DNA from 4 places in the Peribacillus sp. NPDC096447 genome. Region 1 is predicted to be linked to each of the others. Evidence: a T-box and tRNA genes for the amino acid it is inferred to sense, from the RefSeq annotation. Region 1 holds a T-box; the other regions hold tRNA genes.
The links. A T-box is a leader RNA that pairs with one kind of tRNA and senses whether it is charged. The one in region 1 lies ahead of argS (arginine--tRNA ligase), so its partner is inferred to be a tRNA-Arg.
Positions count from the first base shown of each region.

Region 1 (3,348 bases):
GCTTTAATTCCAGCTGTGTTTGCTGCTGGCTTCTTGACAAGAATATTCATCATATTTCATGATTGTACGCATCATTCATTTTTCAAAAACCGCCGTGCGAATAGAATAGTCGGGACGATCATGGGTGTTTTGACTTTATTCCCGTTCGATCAATGGGGACATGAGCATTCTGTGCATCACGCAACAAGCGGTAATTTGGATAAGCGGGGTACAGGGGATATTTGGACCCTTACTGTCGATGAGTATTTGGCTGCACCGTTTAAACTTCGTTTTGCCTATCGTTTTTATCGCAATCCAATTGTTATGTTTGGTTTGGGACCAATTTATGTTTTCCTTCTTAAAAATAGATTTAACCGTAAAGGTGCTAGAAAGAAGGAAAAAAATAATACGTATTTGACGAATGCATTAATCGTCGTTTTAGCGGCATTGCTTTGCCTGGCAGTAGGCTGGCAGTCGTTCCTTCTGGTACAAGGTTCCATTTTCATGATTTCTGGTTCAGTCGGCATTTGGCTGTTTTACGTCCAGCATACATTTGAGGACTCTTATTTTGAAGAAAATGAGGAGTGGGAATATGTATTGGCAGCAGTGGAGGGAAGTTCTTTTTATAAGCTTCCAAAACTGATGCAATTCCTTACTGGTAATATCGGTTACCATCATGTTCACCATTTAAGTCCAAGGGTACCTAACTATAAATTGGAAATGGCGCACAATAATACGCAGCCTTTAGAGAACGTTCCAACGATTACTCTTGCGACAAGCTTGCGCTCACTCCGTTTCCGTTTATGGGATGAGGAATCCAAGAATTTTATCGGTTTCAAAGATATAAAATATTTAACGAAAAAAAGTGTTCCCGCCCAAGTGAAATCTGAACTGTAACGTTCATGTATCATTCCAGACTCCCTTAATAATCCTCGGATTTGGGGGAGTCTTTGCTTCATATAAGGAACTCGATAAAGGAGAGAACTTAAAATGATTCGAATTGTCATTGCAGAGAATCAGCAAATGCTTTTAGAGGCAATAAGTTCTCTACTCAATCTTGAAGAAGATATAGAAATTGTCGGGCAAGCCGGTAATGGAGAAGAAGCGGTGGCCCTTGTCCACCAATTACAGCCTGATGTTTGTATCATGGATATGGAGATGCCTGTAATGAGCGGACTTGAGGCAGCAGAAGCATTAAGGTCAATTGAATGTAAAGTGGTCATTTTAACGACATTCCGAAGGACTGGTTATTTTCAACTCGCAATAAAGGCTAATGTAAGTGGTTATTTATTGAAGGATAGCCCGGGTGAAGAGTTAGCTTGCTCCATTCGCAGCATAATGGATGGCAAGCGAATATATTCCCCAGAACTTATAGATGAGTCTTCCAGCAATAATGGCCGGGAAATGGGAGTGTTAGGTTTGTTAGCCGATGGTCAATTAAAAATTGAGGCGTCTAATCAGCAAAGCGGCACAATTGGGACAGTAAGGAAATATTTTTCCACCATCAAGGATAAAATGAAGTTACCGGCTGGTTAGGATTTGTTTCTTAAATCCTGTTGACACGTTTTTTTAAATTGTGTACGATGGATTAAATTATAATATTGAAAATTCTGTGATGAAGAGAGTAGTTCATTTTGAATTGGAAAGCGAGTTAGGGATGGTGGGAGCCTAATGCAGGACGGATGAATGAAGCGCACTTTGGAGAAATTTCTTGAACCGTTTAGTAGGGAATATCGGGGAGTCACCTCGTTAACAATGGAAAGTGGTCACAATTTGTGGCAACTAGAGTGGTACCACGGGAATTCATGCTCTCGTCTCTTATTTAGAGGCGGGGGCTTTTTTGTTTAGGAGGGAAAATGACGATGAATAAACCAATTGCAGAATTGATTTCAACTGCTTTGAACAATGAAATGCCAGCTAGTGAAATAGAAAAATTAATGGAAAAGCCAAAATTGATGGAATTAGGTGATGTCGCCTTTCCATGCTTTACTCTTGCGAAAAAATTCAAAAAGTCGCCTCAGGTGATTGCGTCTGAAATAGCCCAACAATTAAATAGTAAGTTGATCCAAGAAGTGAACGTTGTGGGTGGTTATCTGAATATCTTCGTCAATCAACAGCTGGTGACGGAAAACGTGCTGCAAACGGTATTAAGTGAAAAGGATCAGTATGGTTCGATGCAGCCTGTACAGGGAAATGTCGTGATTGATTATTCCTCCCCGAATATTGCCAAACCTTTTTCCATGGGGCACTTACGCTCAACGGTCATAGGGAATGCACTGGCTAACATCGCCGAAAAAAATGGCTACAATGCCGTGCGTATTAATCATTTAGGAGATTGGGGCACGCAATTCGGCAAGTTGATTGTCGCGTATAAGCTATGGGGCGACAAAGAGGCGATAGAAGCTTCGCCGATTCAGGAATTATTGAAAATCTATGTGAAGTTCCATGATAGAGCCGAAAGTGATGAATCGTTGAATGAACAAGCACGCGCAAGCTTCAAGTCGCTTGAAGATGGGGACGAGGAAGCATTGGCATTGTGGAAATGGTTCAGGGATGCGTCTCTAAAAGAGTTTGAGACGATTTATGATTTATTGGGCATCCGTTTTGATTCCTATGCCGGCGAAGCGTTTTACAATGACAAAATGGATGCGGTTGTCGGGGAACTAAAAGAAAAAGGCTTACTTGCCCTATCCGAAGGTGCCTATGTCGTGCAATTGGAAGATATGCCGCCTTGTTTGATTACGAAAACGGATGGTGCGACACTTTATGCCACGCGTGATTTAGCTGCAGCCATGTATCGTAAAAAACAGTATGAGGCGAAGAAAACATTTTATGTTGTCGGAAACGAACAATCCCTGCACTTTAAACAACTCTTTAACGTCATTGAAAAAATGGGGTATGAATGGTCAAAAGACTTACAGCACGTAGCTTTTGGCATGATGTTAAAAGACGGTAAGAAAATGTCGACACGTAAAGGGAAAGTCGTGCTCCTTGCGGATGTATTGGCAGAGGCGATCGAAACTGCGAAGCGCAATATTGAAGAAAAAAATCAAGCGCTTGAACAGAAAGAACTGGTTGCAAGACAGGTCGGTGTCGGAGCGGTAATTTTTAATGATTTAAAAAATAACCGCATGAACGATATTGATTTTTCTTTGGAACAAATGATGAATTTTGAGGGAGAAACGGGTCCATATGTACAGTACACATATGCGCGAATTTCCTCATTGCTTGAAAAAGGTGAATTTAACGAGCAGGCCATCACTTTTGACGCTTTAGGTGAATATGCGTGGCCAGTCATCCAGCTGCTGGAGCAATATCCGAGCATTGTCCAAAAATCGTTTGAACAAGCGGACCCATCACAAATCGCGA
Region 1 covers NZ_JBIWEV010000010.1:71,298-74,645, forward strand. The annotation lists gene desA (Delta(5) desaturase DesA) at 1-876, shown strand, start outside; gene ACIQZD_RS23830 (response regulator) at 970-1,515, shown strand; T-box leader at 1,583-1,801, shown strand; gene argS (arginine--tRNA ligase) at 1,836-3,348, shown strand, end outside.

Region 2 (3,348 bases), on a different contig from region 1:
TGCGTTCGATTGGGGGTGAAATGGATGTCTTTTGCTTCAGAAACGAAAAAAGAGCTTACTACATTAGAGGGAAAGGATTGCTGCGGTAAAGCGGAATTGTGTGCGCTTATCCGGATGAACGGATCCCTTTCATTTTCTAATCGGAAGCTTGTTGTGGATATTCAAACTGAGAATGCTGCGATTGCCAGAAGGATTTATACGCTGCTGAAAAAAAGTTATGAGGTCCAGGTCGAGCTGTTGGTCCGTAAAAAGATGAAGCTTAAAAAGAATAATGTATATATTGTCAGGATGTCATCCGGAGGGCAGCGGGTTTTAACCGATTTGGAAATTTTAGGAGATGGCTTTGAAATTCTCCATGCTATATCCGATACTATTGTTGGGAAGAAATGCTGTAAGCGTTCTTACCTAAGAGGTGCATTTCTTGCGGGGGGTTCGGTGAATAATCCAGAAACGTCTTCCTATCACCTAGAAATTTTCTCACTTTATAAAGAGCACAATGATGCCCTTTGTGAGCTAATGAATAAGTTTGGCTTGAAGGCCAAGACGCTTGAACGCAAGAAAGGGTACATCATTTATTTGAAAGAAGCCGAAAAGATTGCCGAGTTTTTAAGTATAGTTGGCGCCCATTCAGCTTTATTAAGGTTCGAAGATGTAAGGATTGTCCGTGATATGCGTAATTCAGTGAATCGGCTTGTGAATTGTGAAACAGCCAATTTAAACAAAACGATCGGGGCCTCATTACGCCAGGTTGAAAATATCCATTATATCGAGGATACGGTGGGATTAGGCATTTTACCGGATAAGCTTCGGGAAATTGCGGAGCTTAGGATAGCGTTTCAGGATATAACCTTAAAGGAACTAGGGGAAATGGTTTCCGGGGGAACCATCAGTAAATCCGGGATTAATCACCGATTACGAAAGATTGATGAAATAGCTGACAGGCTCCGTGGGGGAGAGGCTATTGCTGCGAAAAAATAAAGCTAACAGGGGAGATCAAGATGGTGGAAAAGCAAGTTGAGGTAAAATTGAAAACGGGTTTGCAAGCGCGGCCGGCGGCTCTTTTTGTACAAGAAGCTAACCGCTTTCATTCAGATGTTTTTCTTGAAAAAGAAGGAAAGAAAGTGAACGCAAAAAGTATAATGGGGTTAATGAGCCTTGCCATCAGTTCTGGCGTGACCGTGAAGTTAATCGTCGAAGGACGCGATGAGAAAGAAGCGTTAGAGGCATTGGAAGAGTTTGTTCAGCAAGAGGGTTAAAAGAAAAGGATGCTTAAAAGAGCATCCTTTTTTTTCATTATGTAAAAAAGCTCCGGAAGTCGCTAAAAGGCGTTCTCCGGAGCCGTTTGTTGCATGATTATTTAGAGTCTTTTTTATCATCAAGGATGCTGCGCGTGATGACTTTGTCGATCAAGCCATATTCAAGGGCTCTTTCGGAAGTCATGAAGTTATCACGTTCCGTATCTCTTTGAAGGACTTCAATAGGTTGACCAGTACGTTCTGCCAAGATTTGGTTCAGTTTATCTTTCAAGTGAAGGATACGGCGGGCAGCAATTTCAATCTCCGTAGCTTGACCTTGAGCTCCTCCAAGTGGTTGGTGAATCATGACCTCACTGTTTGGCAACGCATAACGTTTGCCTTTTTCGCCAGCGGCCAATAGGAAAGCACCCATGGAAGCGGCCATACCGATGCATACTGTGGATACATTAGGTTTGATATATTGCATAGTATCGTAAATGGCCATACCGGAAGTGATGCTTCCACCAGGGCTGTTGATGTATAGAGTGATATCTTTTTCAGGATTTTCCGCTTCTAAAAATAGTAATTGAGCAACAATGGAGTTGGATACATTATCGTCAATTGCACTTCCTAGCATAATGATCCGGTCTTTTAATAAACGGGAGTAAATATCGTAGGCACGCTCCCCACGACTTGTTTGTTCGATAACTGTAGGAATTAAATTCATGTTCATTTCCTCCTTCGATTAAGAGAATCATTTAAATTCTTTATGTATGTATGATACACTTTTTGGTCAATTTAGGTCAAACAAAACAAACCCTATAATGGATAATTTGTTCGACAATTTTCTGGCTAAGGCTCCTTCCCGATAGATTACTTTATATATTATGCCGCACAGGGATGAATTTCCACATTACCCATAATACCCAAATGACGAAGTTTTAAACCTGATAACCCTTGCAAAGGAGGGGAATCTATCATATAATGAAGTCTGTTGAAAAAATATTTTCTATTACGCCCTCGTAGTGCAACGGATAGAACGCAAGCCTCCGAAGCTTGAAATGCAGGTTCGATTCCTGCCGAGGGCATTACCAATCTTCTGCTTAATAAAGTGGGGGATTTTTTATTGGTCATTTTTAAGAGGGCTCCTAAGATTTTTGGTGAATCCACTCGATTTCCGTAATATTCCATCGAATCCTGTAATGTAAGCCCTGTCTTGAAAATATTCGCGCACACTATTGAAAAATGGTGATTTTTCATTAAAAGTAGTTGTTAAATTTGCATTTCTAACATATAGTATTTAAAACAAATAAACTATTCAGAAAAAAATCGTAAGCGTTTTCATGGGTTTTTGTGTAGAATTTTCTCCTGATAATGTAAAATGGAGTGGGGGAGGGATGAATCGATGAGTATGAATATGAAAGCAGGACTTTTTCAACAGCAAACATTAAAGATGGCAATGACTCAGGAGCTTATGCAAGCTATTACATTGCTGCAATATTCCTCGCAGGAGCTATCGGCTTTTTTAGAAAATAAAATGGTGGAGAATCCATTACTGTCCATAGATCAGCCAACATCGGCTTTATTTCAGCCAACTTTTGACCGGAAAAAGGGGAAACGGACTCTTAAGAATACGTATGATGCCAACTATTGGATTGAACAGATCAGTGAAGATACTATATCGCTTGAACAGCATATCATGTCCCAGGTGAATCACCAGCAGCTTACCGGTGAGCAGCAGAAGGCGTTGCTGCTATTAATTCATAACCTTGATGAAAACGGTTACTTGAGGACTGAGCTGGATGATATATGTATCCCAGGTATATCTCCTATCGTTTTGGAAGAAAGCCTCTCAATTTTACAGGAACTCGAGCCGCATGGAATTGGTGCGAGAAATCTTCAAGAGTGCCTTTTGCTTCAGGTGCAAGCAGAAGGGGTGAATCTGCTTGCAGAATCGATCATAGAAAACCATTTCCTCGATTTTGCTGAAAAGCGCTGGAAAGACCTAAGTAAGAAAATCGGTGTTACAATGAAGGAGATTCAAGAAGTATTTGATTATGTCCAGACATTGAACCCGCGACCGGCTTCACTCTTTTTTCAGGAAAAACCTTCT
Region 2 covers NZ_JBIWEV010000004.1:240,240-243,587, reverse strand. The annotation lists gene whiA (DNA-binding protein WhiA) at 25-978, shown strand; gene ACIQZD_RS15575 (HPr family phosphocarrier protein) at 999-1,256, shown strand; gene clpP (ATP-dependent Clp endopeptidase proteolytic subunit ClpP) at 1,354-1,962, opposite strand; tRNA gene ACIQZD_RS15565 (tRNA-Arg) at 2,252-2,323, shown strand; gene rpoN (RNA polymerase factor sigma-54) at 2,641-3,348, shown strand, end outside.
Region 2: it has a tRNA-Arg gene. The T-box ahead of argS (arginine--tRNA ligase) is inferred to sense a tRNA for this amino acid. The anticodon was not compared.

Region 3 (3,348 bases), on a different contig from region 1:
GTAAAGTGATATAATTTTAAATTGTATGCATGACAAAAGGTAGGAGATAGAATCAAATGAATCAAAAATTAATTAATACTGAAAGTAAGTTCAGACCCGAAATCGAAGGGTTACGCGTTGTTGCTGCACTGCTGGTGGCGGTTTATCATATATGGCTTAATCGTGTTTCTGGCGGGGTTGATGTATTCTTTGTAATTTCAGGTTTTCTTATTACTACTTCAATTGTTTCCACAATTAATCGAACAGGGGAATTTCGGTTTCGGCCATATGTCACAAAATTAATGAAAAGATTACTTCCTTCTGTATTTTTTATTCTTGCAATTGTTCTGGTTTTAAGTTGGTTTTTATTACCTAAATCAATTTTAGATAAAACTATACATGAAGTATTTGCCTCCATGTTTTTCTATCAAAACTGGCAACTGGCTTTTTCGAGCACGGATTATTTAGATTCCAGTCAAATGAAAACACCTGTTGAACACTTTTGGGCTTTGTCTATACAAGGACAATTTTATATAATTTGGTTTTTATTATTCACTTTGATTTTATTTTTAATAAAAAAATATAAATTAACTAAAGTTAAAACATTAATTAATACGATTTTAGGAATATTATTTGTTTCTTCTTTTATATACTCCATATATTTAACCTCTGTCAATCAGCCATGGGCTTATTTCATAACGATGACACGTGTGTGGGAATTTGCTTTAGGCAGTTTGCTCTGTATCAATTTATCATCAATTAAGGTAAATAAATATATAGCAACAGTGATAGGGTGGCTTGGATTAATCGGTTTAATTTTAACGGGAATAGTTTTCAATGTATCTGAAATGTTTCCGGGGTATATTGCCTTATGGCCAATGACCTGCGCATTATTCATTGTTTTGTCTGGTACACGCGATACAAAATATGGTGTCAAACGCTTTTTAGGTTCACCCGTAATGGTGAAGCTAGGTGGAATCGCTTTTGGAATCTACTTGTGGCATTGGGTACTATTGGAGTTCTATCGTTATAATGTCCAAGAAACTCCAGGATTCATCGTCGGAACGCTTATTATCATTTCATCAATTGCCCTTTCTTTTTTAATGACTCGGTATATAGAAGAACCAATCCGAAGCTCAAAGGACAATAAATTCTCATTCAAGAGACTCGGGATAATGGGCAGTTTGAATGTACTCTTGATTGCATCTCTTTTAATTGGAGTATATATAGATCAAAATAAACTGGAAAATAATATAAACGATAAAAATTATCCAGGAGCGTTAGCTGTAAAAAACCCTGATGATATACCTGATCAAGAACCAATTCCATCATATTCTGAAGTCTTTGATGATTTACCACAAGCGCATTTGGACGGCAGTAACCAAGGGTTGAAGGAAAGTGACTTGAAAATTGGGGAATATGGCGAAACTGAAAATTACGATGCTACAATTGCCCTGATCGGCAGTTCCCATTCAGAGCATTGGTTAGGTGCCATATTACAAGCAACAAAAGATGATAATTATCGTGTATTGAATATGACCCGTTCAGGTACACGTTTTTCAACAGGTTATGCGGATGATGATTTGAAAGGTATCTGGGTCAATAATGTTCTCGATTATCTAAAGGATGCAGATGTAGATCTAGTCATTTCTCACGCCACAGCTTCTGATACGCCTAATAATAAAATACAGCAACAGATGGTTGATCAGCTGCAGTATGTTAAAGATGAATATGGTATTGAAGTGTTAGCTGTTCGTGATGATCCAAGATATAGTTTTAATGTACTGGAATCATTAGAAACAGATGGACTAGAAGAAACTACAAAAAAAATGAATTCAGTAGATAATCAGAAAGACGAAAGCTTTTGGAGACAATTTGAAAAAGAGAATAAATCATTGCATAAAATTGACTTAACAGATTACTTTAAAGTGAACGGTAAATTTCAGCCCATTATTGGCAATGTTATAATTTATCGGGACAATAGACATTTAACGAATACTTATTCTGAAAGTTTTGGACCTATTTTTGAAGAAAAAATCAACGAGATAGGCTTAGATAGAAAGTAAGTATAGCTAAAGGGAATTTTGTTTGGAACTATTGGTTATCTTGATATAAAAAATCTGAGTTCTGTGTTTTACAGGGCTCGGATTTTTTTATATGAACTTGTGATTAGCTTTGTCTAACCGCCCCATAAATCACAAGAAAAAACCCTGTTACTACGCGGAAGAACCGCATTGTAACAGGGTTTTTTAATTAGCGTCCCAGATAGGAATCGAACCTACGACCTACAGCTTAGGAGGCTGTCGCTCTATCCTGCTGAGCTACTGGGACATATAAAAAAGTCGACGACTTATTTATTATATTTCTTATAGGCAAACTTTTCAAGCTAATAGCACATACTTATGAAAAAAAATCCTCATTAATGCTTAACAGGTCACTAAGCTCTCATCTTTCCTTTTTTTCATTTAATGGAATACTTTATTAATCACTAGTTTTCCGGTACTATTTTACTATAAAAAATCAGGAGAATGATAGTGGGAAAATATAGAGTTTTATGGATGGTTGCATTGCTGGGGATTTTGATTTTACCTGGATGCTCACAAGGGATTTTAGAAGGTATAGGCACAAGGACGGCTCCGCAGAATGCGGAAGGGCAGGAAGTGGAGGGCAAAATCGATACGGAAGACTGGATAACGGCCGAGTCCGACGTCCAGCTTCCAATCTTGATGTATCATAGCATTTCTGAAGGTAATCGCCTTCGGGTTCCAAGAGAGGAATTCCGTTCTCAGATGGCTTGGCTTCGGGAGAATGGCTACTATACATTATCTCCTGAAGAAGCATTCCTCGTTTTAACCGAGAACCGGATGCCAAGTGAGAAGTGCGTCTGGCTTACTTTTGATGATGGCTATACAGATAACTTCACGGAGGCTTTCCCGATATTAAAAGAAAATGATATGAAAGCAACTGTTTTCATGATCGGGAAGTCCATTGATAAAGGTCATCACCTGACTGAAAATCAAATGATGGAGATGAGCGGGAATGGGATTTCGATCGAAAGCCATACTATCAACCATTTGGAGCTGAACCGCATGACGGCAGAGCAGCAAGAAGCTGAAATGGTCCAGTCGAAGGGGCTATTCGACCGTATTCTCGACCAGGACACGACAGTGCTTTCCTATCCGGTTGGCCGGTATAACGAAGTGACTCTCAGGCTGTCAGAAGAAGCCGGATACAGATGGCAGTCACTACCGAACCTAGGGGAGCTTCAAGGGAACAAGGGATGCATGCCCTGCATCGAGTTCGGATTTCACCCGGGTTATCAGACGATGGGTTTGCGTCACTGATTGAAAATGCTTCAAATCATTGAAG
Region 3 covers NZ_JBIWEV010000004.1:478,463-481,810, reverse strand. The annotation lists gene ACIQZD_RS16705 (acyltransferase family protein) at 57-2,045, shown strand; tRNA gene ACIQZD_RS16700 (tRNA-Arg) at 2,237-2,310, opposite strand; partial or broken gene ACIQZD_RS16695 (polysaccharide deacetylase family protein) at 2,508-3,346, shown strand.
Region 3: it has a tRNA-Arg gene. The T-box ahead of argS (arginine--tRNA ligase) is inferred to sense a tRNA for this amino acid. The anticodon was not compared.

Region 4 (3,348 bases), on a different contig from region 1:
ACTACCCCCTTTTCAACTGCATTTCCGCACAGCAAACAAACATATTGATTCTCACCTTCTATATACCCTTGTTTAAGCTCATTCTGAGATGCGCTCCAAAACATTTCAGCGTCCTTCATAAAACAAACACTTCCCTATAAAGTTTATAATATAATAAACATAATATTAATTCGTTTGCATTATGTCAATGTTTTTTCTAATTTAACTCCAGCAAAGTATCCAAAGATGACCTTGATGGCCAGAGGGCTTCATAACATGCAGCTGACAGGCGAATACACAATCCATTAAACGATTTCCATGACACTATGCCGATATAGTATATTGAATAATAAGCGTAATTTCCCCAATAATATGCTATATAAGCGTGAATAAACTTTAGAGGAGGATATATTATTGAAAGATGAAAACGATGCGATAATTCCATCATTCCATAACACCGATTTACACAAGGCATTACAACATTTATCTGAACAATTCAAGGTATCACTGCCAGAATTACGCGATACGATTGAATCACTTATACAAAACCAATCAAGTGTGATGCAGCTCAGTGAAGAAAATGTTAAAAGTTCACCCGTCGAAGAATTGAATACGGCAATAATCAAAAACCGTGAAATCATTAAAAAAAATCTCCAAACATTAAATAGAATTTGATATAGAAAAAAGGCATCCGATCATGGATGCCTTTTTTCTATGGAGCATATGAAATTCCTAATATAAGTCCTTCGTTAGAGCTCATTAGGTATTAGCTAGGCACAAACTTAAGTATCCCTTCCAGATAAACACCTTGCTCTTTTCGTGTGCATTCCCTCAACTTGATTCTTCCTTCTTTTTCTAACTCCTTGGCTAATTGGACCACTTCTGTTCCATCTTCGGTTATTTCGACTGAGAAGAAATTGCCCCGAGTGGAAGTTTGAATGAACTTGAATAATCTATCTTTATTCATTTAAACATCTCCTTATTTATAACAAGTTCGACATAAAAGGTCATCCACCTGCGATAAATACGAAATAAAAAACTTCTTGTCGTCATACGAACTTTAACAGTTAAAAGGATAGCAAATTGAAATTACCCTCGTTGACTTAAGCCAAAAGTAAAAAAGCCAAAACCTTAGAAGGTTTTGGCTTTTTTTAGTTAGTGTCCCAGGAGAGATTCGAACTCCCGACCGACGCCTTAGAAGGGCGTTGCTCTATCCAGCTGAGCTACTGAGACGTATGATATAAGTTGCGGTAAAACTTATGTATTACCTTAACTGTTCCCTTAGGACACTTCTTATTATAGTAGGATATCAAAAGAAAGTCAACGGTTTTTCAAAAAAAGTTTTTTTCTTTTTTAATGAACCAGGAAGCGGGGAAAAACGCTTCCTGTTCATTATACATGAAGTCATTCCATTTGATAAGCATTTCTTAGTTCTTCAACGATTTTTCCTTCAAGGTCATAATAGATGATTTCAAGTTGGTCATTTCCGATTTCCAAAATGGCATAGGTTTTCTCTTTTCGTCCACGCGGCTGACGTATGCTTCCCGGGTTGATGAAGAGCTTGCCGTCAATCAATTCGGAGCCTGCAGCGTGGGAGTGACCAAAGCAAATAATATCCGCCCCTGTCTCTTCACTTTTATAAGATAGGTTCATCAAGGTCATATTTATGTTATAGAGGTGTCCATGTGTAAGGAAGAAATGCTTGCCTGCAATAATCTCCACAATGTCATTCGGATATGCCGAATCATAGTCACAATTCCCGCGTACGGCTAAGAACCCCGACATGTGAGGGTCATTTCTTTCCAACTCTGAATCACCGCAATGGATCATGGCAGCAACCTCTTGTTTATGACGGTCGGTAATCATGCTGATTTCATGAGTTAAGCCATGACTGTCACTCATTATTAGCACTTTCATCGTCACATTCCTTCTTCCCTTTTTAGAAATAGATCAAGTTTTTCATCTAGAGCCCTCAATGCATTGGCACGGTGACTGATTTTGTTTTTTTCCTCTTTTGTCAATTCGGCGTTTGTTTTACCCTGTTCCTCAACAAAAAAGATGGGATCATAACCAAATCCATTCGCTCCTGAAGGCTGTTCTGTAATCAAGCCTTCCATGGTTCCCGATACCGTGATCGTTTCCTGGTTGGGTGACGCTAGTGCCAAGGCGCAATAAAACCTCGCCGTTCTATCCTCTTTTGGCACGCCTTCCAGTTCCCGGAGGACTTTTTCCGTGTTTGCTTCATCACTCTTGGACTCTCCAGCATAGCGCGCAGAATATACGCCTGGACGGCCCTCCAATGCATCTACAATCAATCCCGAATCATCAGCAATGACAAAACGGCCTAGCTGATGGGCAATGGCCTCTGCCTTCAGGATCGCATTTTCTTCAAAGGTCGTCCCTGTCTCCTCAACATCCGGAGCATCCGGTACATCAAGAAGTGTTTTGACTTCATATCCTTTAGCAGAGAATAAGCTTTCGAACTCCTTTGCTTTCCCTTTATTTTTCGTTGCAATGATTACTGTCTTCATTTTTCATTTCACCCTTTTTCATTTTATCGGCATGTGAGCTCTTTTCGGGCTAAGAAAGAATTTGCTGTAACTCGTTATATGTAAAAGCCGCTTCTTCTCCAGTGCCAAACGGACGAATTCAGCGCTGCCTTTCATGATCAATAACGGCCGCTGAATTTTCCAGATAAGTTAAGTCTAACACAACTCCCTCATCTGCAATAACCTGAAACTTTTAAACTAACGTTTGTAATTTTCACTATGTTCAATATGGATATTAACTTTTATGTTATTTATTGAAGTCTTATCAAAGGAATTAATAATTTTATTATCCCACTTATTGACATGGTATCTGTATGCCTTTTCACTTATGTTAAATAGGTCTGAATTGATTTCCCCCCCCGTCTCCAATGTCTTCAAAATATCTTGCTTAACTTTTGTTTCTACCTTTTTTTCGATTTTATCCATATCCAAGTTATCTATATTTTGTTTCAATATTCCATTTGCTCTAACCTCTATTTCATATAAGGGTTTCTTTTGTTGTTCCAATACTATGATTTTTGTTTTGGGGTCCATGATTTCAACACTTACCTTTTGTTTGTTCAGGGAAAAAAACATTACTGTCGCCTTGTTTTCAACCCATTTTAAACCTATCAAATCTTGTTTACTTACGAACCCTTTATAATCTTGTTTTGATAAAACATGGCCACCATTCAACGTTGGTATCTTTTTTTCTTTTCCGTCCTCTGAGTAATGATGCTCATTAATGACCATAGAGGAAATTAAAATGGAACCCACCGGCTGATAAAATTTCGAAACCAGTTCACTGAATTTTATCGGGGAAATGAAATAGTTCTCATTA
Region 4 covers NZ_JBIWEV010000001.1:680,547-683,894, forward strand. The annotation lists gene ACIQZD_RS03395 (DUF2087 domain-containing protein) at 1-119, opposite strand, end outside; gene ACIQZD_RS03400 (hypothetical protein) at 394-654, shown strand; gene ACIQZD_RS03405 (hypothetical protein) at 746-946, opposite strand; tRNA gene ACIQZD_RS03410 (tRNA-Arg) at 1,139-1,212, opposite strand; gene ACIQZD_RS03415 (metallophosphoesterase family protein) at 1,384-1,896, opposite strand; gene ACIQZD_RS03420 (XTP/dITP diphosphatase) at 1,899-2,510, opposite strand; gene ACIQZD_RS03425 (Ger(x)C family spore germination protein) at 2,727-3,348, opposite strand, start outside.
Region 4: it has a tRNA-Arg gene. The T-box ahead of argS (arginine--tRNA ligase) is inferred to sense a tRNA for this amino acid. The anticodon was not compared.